2 linked regions of the Rhizobium sp. N324 genome follow. The protein of the gene in region 1 interacts with the protein of each later gene in a pairwise test. Links are inferred from orthologs where the notes say so. Each region holds a gene or a part of one and is shown in the gene's direction. Other genes may lie near its edges. The genes, in order: nifS and AMK05_RS20610.

The links.
Region 2: the proteins of nifS (region 1) and AMK05_RS20610 interact in binary tests that used the Escherichia coli proteins (3 or more experiments, as listed by UniProt). The link is inferred for Rhizobium sp. N324 from one-to-one orthologs.

The regions. Positions count from the first base shown.
Region 1 is NZ_CP013633.1:309,113-315,441, forward strand. Bases 2,129-4,992 are described here. They hold nifS (cysteine desulfurase NifS), read left to right. Parts: upstream 2,129-2,894; coding sequence 2,895-4,091; downstream 4,092-4,992. Other genes in these bases: nifW (nitrogenase stabilizing/protective protein NifW), read left to right, coding at 4,431-4,814; AMK05_RS26985 (electron transfer flavoprotein subunit beta/FixA family protein), read left to right, coding at 4,991-4,992. Also shown: rpoN (RNA polymerase factor sigma-54), read left to right, coding at 1-1,079; AMK05_RS26970 (HesB/IscA family protein), read left to right, coding at 1,608-1,925; more of AMK05_RS26985, read left to right, coding at 4,993-5,839; AMK05_RS26990 (electron transfer flavoprotein subunit alpha/FixB family protein), read left to right, coding at 5,855-6,329. UniProt on the Escherichia coli protein: Master enzyme that delivers sulfur to a number of partners involved in Fe-S cluster assembly, tRNA modification or cofactor biosynthesis. Catalyzes the removal of elemental sulfur from cysteine to produce alanine.
Region 2 is NZ_CP013630.1:4,279,389-4,285,589, forward strand. Bases 1,788-4,523 are described here. They hold AMK05_RS20610 (sulfurtransferase TusA family protein), read left to right. Parts: upstream 1,788-2,911; coding sequence 2,912-3,136; downstream 3,137-4,523. Other genes in these bases: AMK05_RS20605 (L,D-transpeptidase family protein), read left to right, coding at 1,788-2,906; AMK05_RS20615 (CobW family GTP-binding protein), read right to left, coding at 3,171-4,385; AMK05_RS20620 (D-alanyl-D-alanine carboxypeptidase family protein), read right to left, coding at 4,410-4,523. Also shown: site-specific tyrosine recombinase XerD, read left to right, coding at 1-303; AMK05_RS20600 (acetyl-CoA carboxylase carboxyltransferase subunit alpha), read left to right, coding at 366-1,319; more of AMK05_RS20605, read left to right, coding at 1,668-1,787; more of AMK05_RS20620, read right to left, coding at 4,524-5,543; AMK05_RS20625 (M20 aminoacylase family protein), read left to right, coding at 5,729-6,201. UniProt on the Escherichia coli protein: Sulfur carrier protein involved in sulfur trafficking in the cell. Part of a sulfur-relay system required for 2-thiolation during synthesis of 2-thiouridine of the modified wobble base 5-methylaminomethyl-2-thiouridine (mnm(5)s(2)U) in tRNA.

The DNA.
Region 1 (6,329 bases):
CCCATCAGATCGCCCTCACTGCCTTCACACCCCAGGAGCGGCTGATTGCTGGCGCGCTTGCCGACCATCTGGATGACACTGGGTATCTGCAAGTGAACCTTCAGGAGCTAGCAGAGAGGCTAAATAGCCCTGAGGCTGGAGTGAAGCGGGTTCTTGAGGCTTTGCAGCTATTTGACCCGCCGGGCATATTTGCGCGAAGTCTGGGCGAATGCCTCGAGATTCAGTTGCGCCAACGAGACCGGTTCGACCCGGCCATGGCAGCTCTGGTCGCAAATCTCGAGTTGCTTGCGCGACGCGATTTTCGAGCACTGAAGCGACGTTGCCGGGTCGATGAAGACGACCTTCTCGATATGTTGAACGAAATTCGTGCACTTGACCCAAAGCCTGGAAACCAGTTCCAGTCCGCAAGGTCGGAATCCATCATACCCGACGTCTTCGTCCTACCCTCGCCGGGAGGCGGATGGCACGTCGAGCTTAATCGGGAGATTTTGCCCAAGGTACTGATCAACCAAACCTATTTTGCGCAAGTTACTCGCCTAACCGCCCAAAGCTCGAAAGATCAGTCATTCCTCAACGAATGCTTCCAGAGCGCGAGCTGGTTGGTTCGGAGTCTCGATCAGCGCGCCACGACGATCCTTAAGGTGGCGACCGAAATCGTGCGCCACCAGGATGTCTTTTTGGAAGATGGCATTGCTCATCTTCGCCCTCTCAATCTTAAGACCATCGCTGACGCGATCGACATGCACGAGTCCACTGTAAGTCGGGTAACGTCGAACAAATACATTCTCACGCCCCGCGGCGTGTTCGAGCTCAAGTATTTTTTCACCGTCGCGATCCCGTCCTCACAAGGCGGTGACGCGCACTCGGCCGAAGCTGTGCGCCATCAGATAAGGGCACTTATTGCCGCAGAGACGCTCCATGATGTGCTGTCCGACGATGGCATCGTTGCCAAGCTCAAGGAAACAGGCGTCGACATTGCTCGCCGCACAGTCGCCAAATATCGCGAGGCGATGAACATCCCCTCGTCCGCGCAACGCCGGCGGGAGAAACGGTTTGTACTGGCGGCCGCGGAGGGATAAGTCCTTTGTACCGTAGGTGATGCCCTTTTCCCAAAAACCGCGGAACTGAGGCACATGTGACATTGTGCTTAGTCCTCTCCATGGAGGATCGACTTCATATGGGCTGGCGACCGCAGCCTCGTCACGGGAGCTTCAAAAGTTGTTCCGGCCGCTTAAGCTGACGTTCCAGAAAAGATTAGATGTCTGTTCCATAGCCCAAGCGCTTAGGGGCTAAGCAGTTAATCACGAAACTCGTGCAGAATTTTTATGTCGCGCAAGCGACAAATCTAGAAGCAGTTGTCGCCTCCCATTCATTTTCGCCGAACCGCTGGGATTTCGGTGCGGCGGCAACGAGAGCCTCAACCGAAAATGATAGACGGAGATACGCGGGCAGACGTTCTGGAGTTGGCGCGCTTTCGAGATCTCCGATGTTCGACGACGCAGGAATACAACACGCGGGCTGATCGAACTCTTGGCCTTCCTCACCGCTTGGCACGACGCATGCACGGTAATCCGAAAATGCGCCATCGAACAAAAAGGAATCATCCCATGATCAAGCTCACAGAGAATGCCGCCGCCATCATGAACGTAACGCTTTCCCGAGCCGAGCAGGCGGAAGGCTTTCGCATCGCGGTCGAGGCAGGTGGATGCGCCGGCTACAAATACCTGGTGGGGCTAGAAAGCGTCCAGGGCCAGGGCGACGCGGTGATCGAAACAAATGGGGTCAAGGTGTTCGTTGACGCAGACTCCCAAGCACACATCAACGGCATGACGATCGACTTCGTGACGGGACCAGAAACCTCCGGTTTTGTCTTCGACAATCCCAATGCGCACCAGAACTGCACTTGCGGCAAATCCTTCGGCTGATCACCGAGAAAGCGAGAGAGCCATGCGGAATTATTGCGAAAAGGTCATGGTTTCCTTTTTCAATCCGAAGAACGACGGCGTGCAGGAAAATCCCCTCAGCGAGACCGGGGCAGTTTCCTACGGTAGAGGGCCTGAATTGATAATTGGAGTCGATCCAACGGTGGAAGCGTTTCTGGTGACGCCGTCGTCCTTGCGTTCCAACCCAGCGACCGCCTTCTCGCCAGCGCTGGCCGAACTCATAACCCTAAAGCCCGCCGAAGCGCCTCAAACCGTCCGTCAGGAGACAGCAGGCTTTTTAAGCGGTTTGCTGCCGGAGAAAAAGGTCTGCTCATCAACGGATTATCCTGAGGCAGCAAAATTTTTTGGCGGGCATCCGGGCCAGGATTCCAAAGGAGACGCCCCCTCTGCAAGCAGTTCCGCGCCGAGGAAAGGTGAGCGAAGACGCGTGCGTGTCAAGAGGCTTGATTTCATGACCAAGTCGCTCACTTCGCTAGATCTGGCAGTAGACGGACGACACTCGTTCAAGCCGTCGAAGACGTGTCAGCGGTTTATACAGTACTGGTCGTCGAAAGCCTCGTTCCGGCAGAGGAGGACGATCAGACCGTCACAACAGAAATCTGAGGCCTGGAGAAATTGGCAGGGTCGAAATCGATGTTGTAGCCGGCAATCGCGTAGGACAGGGTCTAAAAATCGCCGCAGCCTGCAACAGTTCAGTTCTCAGCGACAAGCTAAGCTGGCGACCCATCTAGTTAAGCAGCCGCGGCGAATCCAACCGTTGGAAAAGGCGCGAGCGCACAACGTTCTTCCCTTCCTACTGATGGCGGCTATGCGACGTTATCGATGCCAACAAGATCGCGTGACGCGCCATCGCACGACTCCACCCCGCGCTGCTTGCCCGAGGCTAGCAAACAACAGCATGTGCAAGACGCCGCAGCATTGTCACCGCTTCCCCTCAGTCGAGATCCACCCATGAGAGCGATCTATCTCGACAATAATGCAACGACCAGAGTCCATCCTGAAGTGGTTGAAGCCATGCTGCCGTTCTTTGCGGATCAGTTTGGAAACCCTTCGTCGACGCACGCTTTTGGCTCCTCCATCCGCGAGGCGGTGAGGAAGGCGCGCCGGCAATTGCAAGCGCTGATCGGCGCCGAGTTCGATCATGAGATCGTGTTCACCTCGGGGGGGACGGAAAGCGACAATGCGGCGATCCTTTCGGCGCTGGAGGTGATGCCTGAGCGCACAGAGATCGTGACTTCCGCAGTCGAGCATTCAGCGGTGCTGACACTCTGCGGCCATCTGGAGAAGACGCGCGGCATTAAGGTACACAGGATCCCAGTGGATCGACATGGACGTCTCGATCTTGACGCCTATGAGACCGCCCTCACTCATCGTGTAGCGATTGCTTCGATCATGTGGGCGAACAACGAGACGGGAACCATTTTCCCGGTCGCTAAGCTTGCCGAGATGGCCAAGAGAATCGGTGCACTTTTCCACACCGACGCGGTCCAGGCGGTCGGCAAGGTTCCAATGGACCTCCAACCTACTGCAATCGACATGCTTTCGTTGTCCGGACACAAATTCCATGGACCAAAAGGCATTGGTGCACTCTATCTCAGGCGGGGCTTATCTTTCTCCTCACTGATCAAGGGAGGTCATCAGGAGCGCGACCGACGCGCAGGGACAGAAAATACGGCCGGGATTGTCGGTTTAGGCAAGGCTGCCGAACTCGCCCTGAAATCAATAGACGACGAGAGGACCCGATTAAAGTCGCTCCGAGATCGATTGGAGAACGGCATTATCCAGCGTGTTCCAGGCGCCTTCGTAACCGGCGATAGGCTTAAGAGGTTGCCGAACACGGCGAACATCGCCTTTCAACGTGTCGAAGGAGACAGTATGCTCCTTCTTCTCAACCGCTATGGCATCGCCTGCTCTTCCGGCTCTGCTTGCTCCTCCGGTTCGCTGGAGCCGAGCCATGTCTTGAGGGCAATGGATATCCCTCATGCTATGGCGCACGGAACAATCCGCTTCTCGTTCTCGCGCGATAACTGTGACGAGGATGTCGACCGGGTGCTCGAAGTTTTACCGGGCATCGTTGAAAGGCTCCGGAGCCAATCCCGTTCCGGCCACGTGGCCGACACGAGCAGCCGGGTTCGTTCAGGGGAGTAGGAGCAGGCACGCTCATGAAACGGCAATTCCTTTTCACCGATACGACCTGCATGACGGCACCGGCATCGTATGAACGATCAGGTAAAAGCCGGGGCTCTCAGTCACATAGATCGCCGGTTCACCGCCCATGCGTGTTCATGGAGGGGGCCCAGCGCCATATCATCTTAATCAATCTCTCGACACCATCGGTGGATCGCATCCGACCACCAGCCTATGCCGACTCCAGTTGCAACGCGACTGCCTTGCGCCTAGCCGCGTCGAACCACGCATTCCGTACGTTGCAGCTTAAGCTACGGGAGAACGATCTCGCGATCACCGCTCACGACCAGGGGGAATCTTATGTGCCGTTGCTCCGCTGACAGCAGTCCCGTCGATGTCAAAGACATCCTCAATCGGCTGAAATCTCTCTCGGCTGCGGAGGAGTTCTTCGCAGCCCTAGGGGTCCCCTATGACCCGAAGGTTCTCGATGTCTCACGACTCCATATCATGAAGCGTATGGGCCAATACCTCGCGGCAGAGGACTTCTCCCATCTCCCAGACCGGGTAATCGCTGCTCGTGCCCGTGCCATACTGGAAAGGGCCTACTGTGATTTCGCGACCTCCGCGCCGCTCTCGCACCGGGTCTTCAAGGTGCTCAAGGACCACAATCCGAACAGACCTGTCACACCCGGCCGCACCGTTGTCCCGTTAGACTCTTTCCTGAAGCCGTTCGAAAAGAAATGAGCACGGTTGCGACACGACAATGTCGGGAAGCTTACAATTCAGTCATATGCTAGCAACGTCGGAATCGAAGCCATTTCAATGTGATAGAGAACGCCAAACGGTTGGCACGAATGATGCACGCAAGCATGTGTACTGACAAGCCCGCCACCCATAGAGGGAGGGAGTAAGAAACCGCCATGCACATAGTTATCTGTATCAAACAGGTACCGGACTCCGCACAAATACGAGTGCATCCGGTGACGAACACAATCATGCGTCAGGGGGTGCCAACCATCATCAACCCCTATGATCTGTTCGCCCTTGAAGAGGCGCTCCAGTTGCGCGACCGCCATGGCGGCGAGGTGACCGTGCTCACCATGGGGCCGCCCATGGCAGAGGACGCGTTGCGCAAGGCGCTCACCTACGGCGCCGACCGCGCCGTACTCTTGACCGACCGTCATTTTGCCGGCTCCGACACTCTGGCGACCTCGTTTGCTCTTTCGCGAGCCATCGCGAAGATCGGAGAGGCCTTCGGTACGCCCGATATCGTCTTTACGGGCAAACAGACCATCGACGGCGATACCGCCCAGGTTGGGCCTGGCATCGCCAAGCGCCTCGACCTCCTGCAGCTCACCTACGTTGCCAAAATCGTCTCTGTCGACATCAATGGGCGCGAGATTACGGTGGAGCGCCGCTCGGAAGGGGGCACGCAGACGCTGATGAGCAAGCTCCCTTGCCTAATTACAATGCTCGAAGGCACAAACGAAATCCGCCGCGGCTCGCTCGATGACGCGCTACGGGCCGCGCGCAGCCAGATCGTGAAGTGGAATGCGGCCGACGCTGGCATAGAGGACCTCACCAAGTGCGGCCTGCGTGGCTCGCCAACCGTCGTTAAGAGGGTCTTTGCCCCTCCTGAGCGGGCGGAAAAGGCGGAGCAGATCGACACCGCGGAAAAAACACCGCGCGATCTCGCGGAGGAGTTGATCGCTGGGATCTTTTTGCGCCAGCCGGCGCTCGAAAGCGAACTCGCCTTTGACGGCGAATGAAGGCAAGGAGCGACGATGTTGAGCACGAATCGAGAGAGCCCTCCTCCAGCCGCTGGCCGTGCCGCCATGAAGAAAGAGCTGCCCGATCAGTTTAAGGACCATCGGCACGTTTGGGTCTTCATCGAGCTGGAGCGCGATCAGGTGCATCCCGTCTCCTTCGAGCTGCTCGGCGAAGGCCGCAAGCTCGCCGACAAGCTGGGCGTCCAGCTTGCCGGCGTCGTTCTCGGACCACCGGGAGAGGCCACGTGGTTTGCCATCGCCGAGGCTTTTGCTTATGGCGCCGACCTGGCCTACATCGTCGAGGCCCCACTGCTCGCCGACTACCGAAATGAGCCTTTCACCAAAGCATTGACGGATCTGGTTACTAACTACAAACCGGAAATCCTTCTTTTAGGGGCAACGACGCTCGGGCGCGACCTTGCCGGTTCCGTGGCGACGACCTTGTTGACAGGGCTCACGGCGGATTGCACCGAACTTGATGTGGATGCGG
Region 2 (6,201 bases), on another replicon or contig:
CCATGGCTGTTTCCGGCCGCCTCGAAGGAGGGCTATCTGCCGCGCCAGGTTTTCGCCCGCGACCTCAAGAACCTGGCGATCCGCGCCGGCCTGACGCCGTCGATGATCTCGCCGCATGTGATGCGCCACGCCTTTGCCAGCCACCTGCTGGCCAATGGCGCCGATCTGCGCGTCGTGCAGGAACTCCTCGGCCATTCGGACATTTCGACCACACAGATCTACACGCATGTGCTCGAAGAGAGGCTGCAGCAGCTTGTCCAGACGCATCACCCCCTTGCCAAACAGGCGAAAAAGCACGAATAGGACCGGCGACAAAGGGCGGAGCCAGGAAAACGCCCCGGGCACAAGGAACGGAAACGCACCTCATGCACAATTATCTCGACTTCGAAAAGCCGATCTCCGACCTCGAAGGCAAGATCATCGAGCTGAAGAAGCTCGCATCGGAAGACGAGAGCATCGACACCACCGATGAAATCGGCAGGCTGGAGGTTCGCGTCCGTGAGGCGATCCTCGAAATCTATTCCAAGCTCAATCCCTGGCAGAAGACCCAGGTCGCCCGCCATCCGCAGCGCCCGCATTTCGTCGACTACGCCAAGACGCTGTTCCAGGAATTCACGCCGCTCGCCGGCGACCGCAAATTTTCCGAGGATGCGGCGATCCAGGCCGGCCTTGCCCGCTTCCGCGGCCAGCCCGTGGCCGTCGTCGGCCAGGAAAAGGGCAACGACACCAAGACCCGCCTGAAGCACAATTTCGGCAGCCCCCGGCCGGAAGGCTACCGCAAGGCGATCCGCATTCTCGAAATGGCCGATCGTTTCGGCCTGCCGGTGATTTCGCTGGTGGATACGGCGGGCGCCTATCCCGGCGTCGGCGCCGAAGAGCGCGGCCAGGCCGAGGCGATCGCCCGCTCGACGGAAATGTGCCTCGGCGTCAAGGTTCCGCTGGTTTCCGTCGTCATCGGCGAGGGCGGCTCCGGTGGCGCGATCGCGATTGCCACCGGCAACAAGGTCTATATGCTCGAGCATTCGATCTACAGCGTGATCTCGCCGGAAGGCGCCGCCTCCATCCTCTGGCGCGATTCCACCCGCGCCCGGGAGGCGGCGACCAATATGAAGATCACCGCCGAAGACCTGAAAGCGCTCGGCGTCATCGACGGCATCATTTCCGAGCCGCTCGGCGGCGCGCATCGCGATCCCGACAGCGTCATCGCCGCGACCGGCGACATGATCGCCAATGCGCTCGGCGAAATGGCCTCGCGTTCGGGCGAACAGCTGCGCAACGAGCGGCGCCAGAAGTTCCTCAATATGGGCCGCAATCTTTAGAACAGGATGATTTTAGGCCCGGTTGGCCTAAAATCTGAATCCTGTTCTACATTAAAGAGTTGGAGCATGATGTCGTCCGAAAACCGCGCACACTTTTCGGCATCATGCTCTAAAGCCGCGGAAAAGCGCTGATACTTTTCGGCATCATGTCCGAGACAAATTCGGCTTTCACCGATTGGGGCCAAATCTTGGCCACATTGATATTATCTGTAGCATTCGCGCTTGCGGGGATGTTCAGGGCACGTCATAGGCTGGTAAGGATTTATAAAGTATAAGCCGCCTATGATTCCGTCTGATGCCCGAACTCCATAGGCGGACCGGGTCGCATTATCTTTATGGGCTATTTGGATGCGCATACGTTATTTTGCCTATGTTTCCCTCATGGCGCTGGCTCTGACCGGCTGCAATGACGCGTTGGAAACCGCGCAGGTCGATCTCTCCAAGGTCAAGAACAAGGTCGAGCAGCCGCTTCCTGCCCATATCCTTACCGCCATGTCCGCCAAGGGCATGGACCGCAACTCGCCGATCATGATCCGCATCTTCAAGGAGGAAGGTGCCATGGAGATCTGGAAGGCGAAGACCGACAACCGTTTCGACAAGATCGCCGACTACAAGATCTGCGCCTGGTCCGGCCGTCTCGGCCCGAAGGTCAAGACCGGCGACCGGCAGGCGCCGGAAGGTTTCTACGACCTGACGCGCGCCAACCTGAACCCCAATTCCAAATATTATCTGGCGATCAACACCGGCTTCCCGAACCGCTACGACGCGGCGAACGGCCGCACCGGCTCCGATCTGATGATCCATGGCGCCTGCTCGTCCTCCGGCTGCTATTCGATGACCGACCAGCAGGTGCTTGAAATTTACGCCTTTGCCCGCGACGCCTTCAAGGGCGGCCAGGCGACCGTGCAACTGCAGGCCTTCCCCTTCCGCATGACGGCGGAAAACATGGTCAAGCATCGCCTCGACAGCAATTACGACTTCTGGAAGATGCTGAAGGTCGGCTACGACAATTTCGAAGTGACGAAGCGCCCGCCCGAGGTGGCCGTCTGCGAGAAGAAATACGTCTTCAACCAGCAGGTAACCGATGGCGGCGCCTTCAATGCCGCCGGCAAATGCCCTGCCATGTCGACGCCGCCGGCGCTGACGGCCGCCCTTGCCTCCTACGGCAAGACCTATGATGCCGACTACGCCAAGGCGATGAGCAAATTCGACGGCATGGCCTGGTACGATCCGTCCGAAGCCGAGCGCAAGGCCGTGGTCGCCAAAACGCGCAAGGGCCGCGAACTCGCTTATGCCCCGACTGGCACCTCGCTCGAAGCCGGCCGCATGGTCAAGGTCGCCGAACTCGAAGACCTGATGGCCAAGCGCACCGCCCAGGGCCTTACCGCCAAATCAGCGCCGGGCGCCACGCCTGCAGCCGCTGCCCAGCCGCAGGCGCAGGCCCAGCCAATGGCAGTCGCCGCCGCGACGCCCGTGGCCGTGCCGGTGCCGATGCCGAATCCGCTGGCCTATATGGCGCCCGAACCGCAGGAAACCGCTGAGGCCGCGGCAAAGAAGCCGTTCTGGAAATTCTGGGCGCGGAACTGAACGGCTTGGACCCCGTTCTCTACGATCTTCGCGGCCTGAAATGCCCCTTCCCCGTGATCAAGACACGCAAAAAGCTTGCCGCCATGGCAAGCGGCACGTTCATCCGCGTCGACACCACCGATCCGCTGGCGGTGATCGACATGCCGCATTTCTGCAATGAGGACGGCCACGAACTGGTCGAGACCGAAAAGACCGAAACCGGCCACCGCTTCCTGATCCGCAAGCGCTGAGCAATTCCGCAAAAGGTGCGAAGCAGTTCTTGCTCTAAATCCGCATACCTGGAATGGCGAGCGGATTGTCGGATAGCGCCGCCCGATCCGGCATGTCGATGCGCGGCTTGCCGAGGAAGGCGTCGAACAAATCCTTGACGAAGGCTTCCGGCAGATCCTTGGTGATCAGCACCATGCGCGTGCGCCGGTCTTTCGGGTCCGGCCAGGCGGCAAGCCGCACCGGCGGATGGAAGATGCTTTGCACCCCATGCAGCACCAGCGGCCGGTCCGGCCGATCGGAGACGGACACGATCGCCTTCATCCGGAGCAGCTTCTCGCCATGGGCCGAGCGCAGGAGATCGATGAACATGTCGAGCGCCATCGGATCGATCGGCTTCTCCTCGATAATCGAGAAGGAGCGGATCGAGGCATCGTGACGGTTGACGTCGTGCGGGTCCTGATGCGCATGATCGCCATCATGATCATGGTGGTGATGATCATGATGGTGGTGGCCGTGGTGATCCCCACCCTGGTTATGGGCGTGGCCGTGGTCGTGATCTCCATCACGACCGTGGTTGTGATCGTGATGTGCCTCGTGCGCATCCTCGTCCTGCAGCCAGCGGCCGACATCGGCAATCTTCGTCGCCGGATCGTAGAGCCCGTTGACCAGCACCGCGGCGCTGCCGGCCTCAGTGCTGTCGGCATCCATCATCGCGGCCCGCGGATTGAGCGCCCGCAGGCGCTTTTCCAGCTCGTCGGTTGCCTCGGCCATCGCCTTCTTCGAGACGATCAGCCGGTCGGCGACCGCCGCCTGCTTGCGTGCTTCCTCGTGATTGTCGAGGGTTTGCAGCCCGTTCACCGCATCGACAACGGTCACGACACCATCGAGTTCGAAATTTTGGGCGATGACCGGATTGCCCATGATCGCCTGCATGACCGGGGCGGGATCGGCAAGGCCGGTCGTTTCGATAACGACGCGCTTCACTGGCTTGACGCGGCCCGTCTGCACGGCATCCATCAGATTTGCCAGCGTATCCACCAGCTCGCCGCGCACGGTGCAGCAGAGGCAGCCGTCTGACAGCTCGATAATCGAATCGCCGGAGCTTTCGACCAGGAGATGATCGATGCCGACATCGCCGAATTCATTGATGATGACGGCCGCATCCTTCATTGCGGGATCTTTGAGGATGCGGTTGAGCAGCGTCGATTTGCCGGCACCGAGAAAGCCGGTCAGGATAGTGACCGGAATCCTGTCGTTGAGCGCGCTCATGTCGTTCGACCTTGAAATATGATCTTAGAAAGATGTCGGGCGCGGCATCGGCACCGGCACGTTGGCGATGCCTCCGGCCGTATCGCCGGTCGCCACTTTTTCCGGCTGCTGCGCCGGCTGCGGATCCTGACCGGGAATGAGGCCGGCAAAGACGAACCGCGGATCGTGGTCCATTTCCAGGATATAGGGCGACTGCACCTTCATGCGGCCGACTTCGTCGCGCGTTTCGCTGCGTATCTTGGCGCCCTTGGCGCTGCAGATGTCGGCGGAGATGTCGGTCACCTGGTCCTGTCCCTGCCCGTAGGGCCGCAGCGAACCGAGCGTCTCATTGCCGGGAAACTGCGCGGTGAAACCTTTCTGCAGAAGGTTCGCCGTCGCATCGGCGCGCGCCGCCAGGCTGTCGGTGCCGAGCACGACCGAGACGATGGTGCGGCCGTTGCGGGTCGCCGAACCGATCTGGTTGAAGCCCGAGGCACAGATGAAGCCGGTCTTCATGCCGTCGGCGCCGGCGAAGCGGCCGATCAGCATGTTGAGGCTCGGCACGTTCTGCTGGCCGTTGGTGAAACCCTCAAGCGCGAAATAAGAGGCATATTGCGGAAAATCGCGGCGCAGCGCCACGGTCAGCACGGCAAGATCGCGCGCCGTCGTATACTGCCCCTTGCCCGGCAGGCCGTTCGGATTGACGAAATGCGAATCCGTCATGCCGAGCTTCAGCGCCTCGCCGTTCATCCGCGTCACGAAGCCTTCCTGCGTGCCGCCGATGGCTTCGGCGACCGCGACGGCAATGTCGTTGGCCGATTTCACCATCAGGATCTTCAGCGCGCTATCGAGCGTCAGCTTCTGGCCCGGCTTGAAATACATCTTGGCGGCCGGCTGCGCGGCGGCGCGCTTGCTCATGACGACAGGCGTATCGAGGCTGATCTGGCCGGCGCGGATGGCGTCGAACACGGTGTAGACGGTCATCAGCTTGGTAAGCGAGGCCGGATACCACTTGCGGAAGGCTTCTTCATGCTCGAGCACGCGGCCGGTCTGCACATCGACGAGAATATGCGGATTGGCCTGGGCAAGGGGAATCGCGGCAAGAAAACCGGCAGTCGCAGCGACCACGAAACGCAACGGCCGCAAAACGGCAAACAAACGGAAGTGGCTCGTCGACACAGTTCGTCCTTCGGATATCAGGAAAATCTCGAAACCTTCCCCTATTTAGCCTATATGGCTATGACATGGCAAAGGTCATTGACTAAGTAATTTCCACAGGCTCACGCCCCAGCCTCCTCACCCCCCGCCTCACGCCCTTGTGATGCGATGAAAGACTGCCGGGATTTCATAACAGGAACGCCAACATGCCGATTTTGAACAGAGCCGCCGAATTGCAGGACGAAGTCGCCGAGTGGCGCCGCCATATTCACGCCCGGCCCGAGCTCCTCTTCGCGGTTGAGAACACGGCCGCCTTCGTCGCTGAAAAACTCAAGGAATTCGGCGTCGACGAGATCGTCACCGGCATTGGCCGCACCGGCGTCGTCGGCCTGATCAGAGGCAAGGGCGAGGGCCGCCGCACTGTCGGCCTGCGCGCCGACATGGACGCCCTGCCGCTGACCGAAATATCAGGCAAGCCCTGGGCCTCGAAGACGCCGGGCAAGATGCATGCCTGCGGCCATGACGGCCACACCGCCATGCTGCTCGGCGCCGCGAAATACCTGGCCGAGACGCGCAACTTCAACGGCAACATCGCCGTCATCTTCCAGCCCGCCGAAGAAGGCGGCGGCGGCGGCAACCTGATGGTCAAGGACGGCATGATGGAGCGCTTCGGCATCGA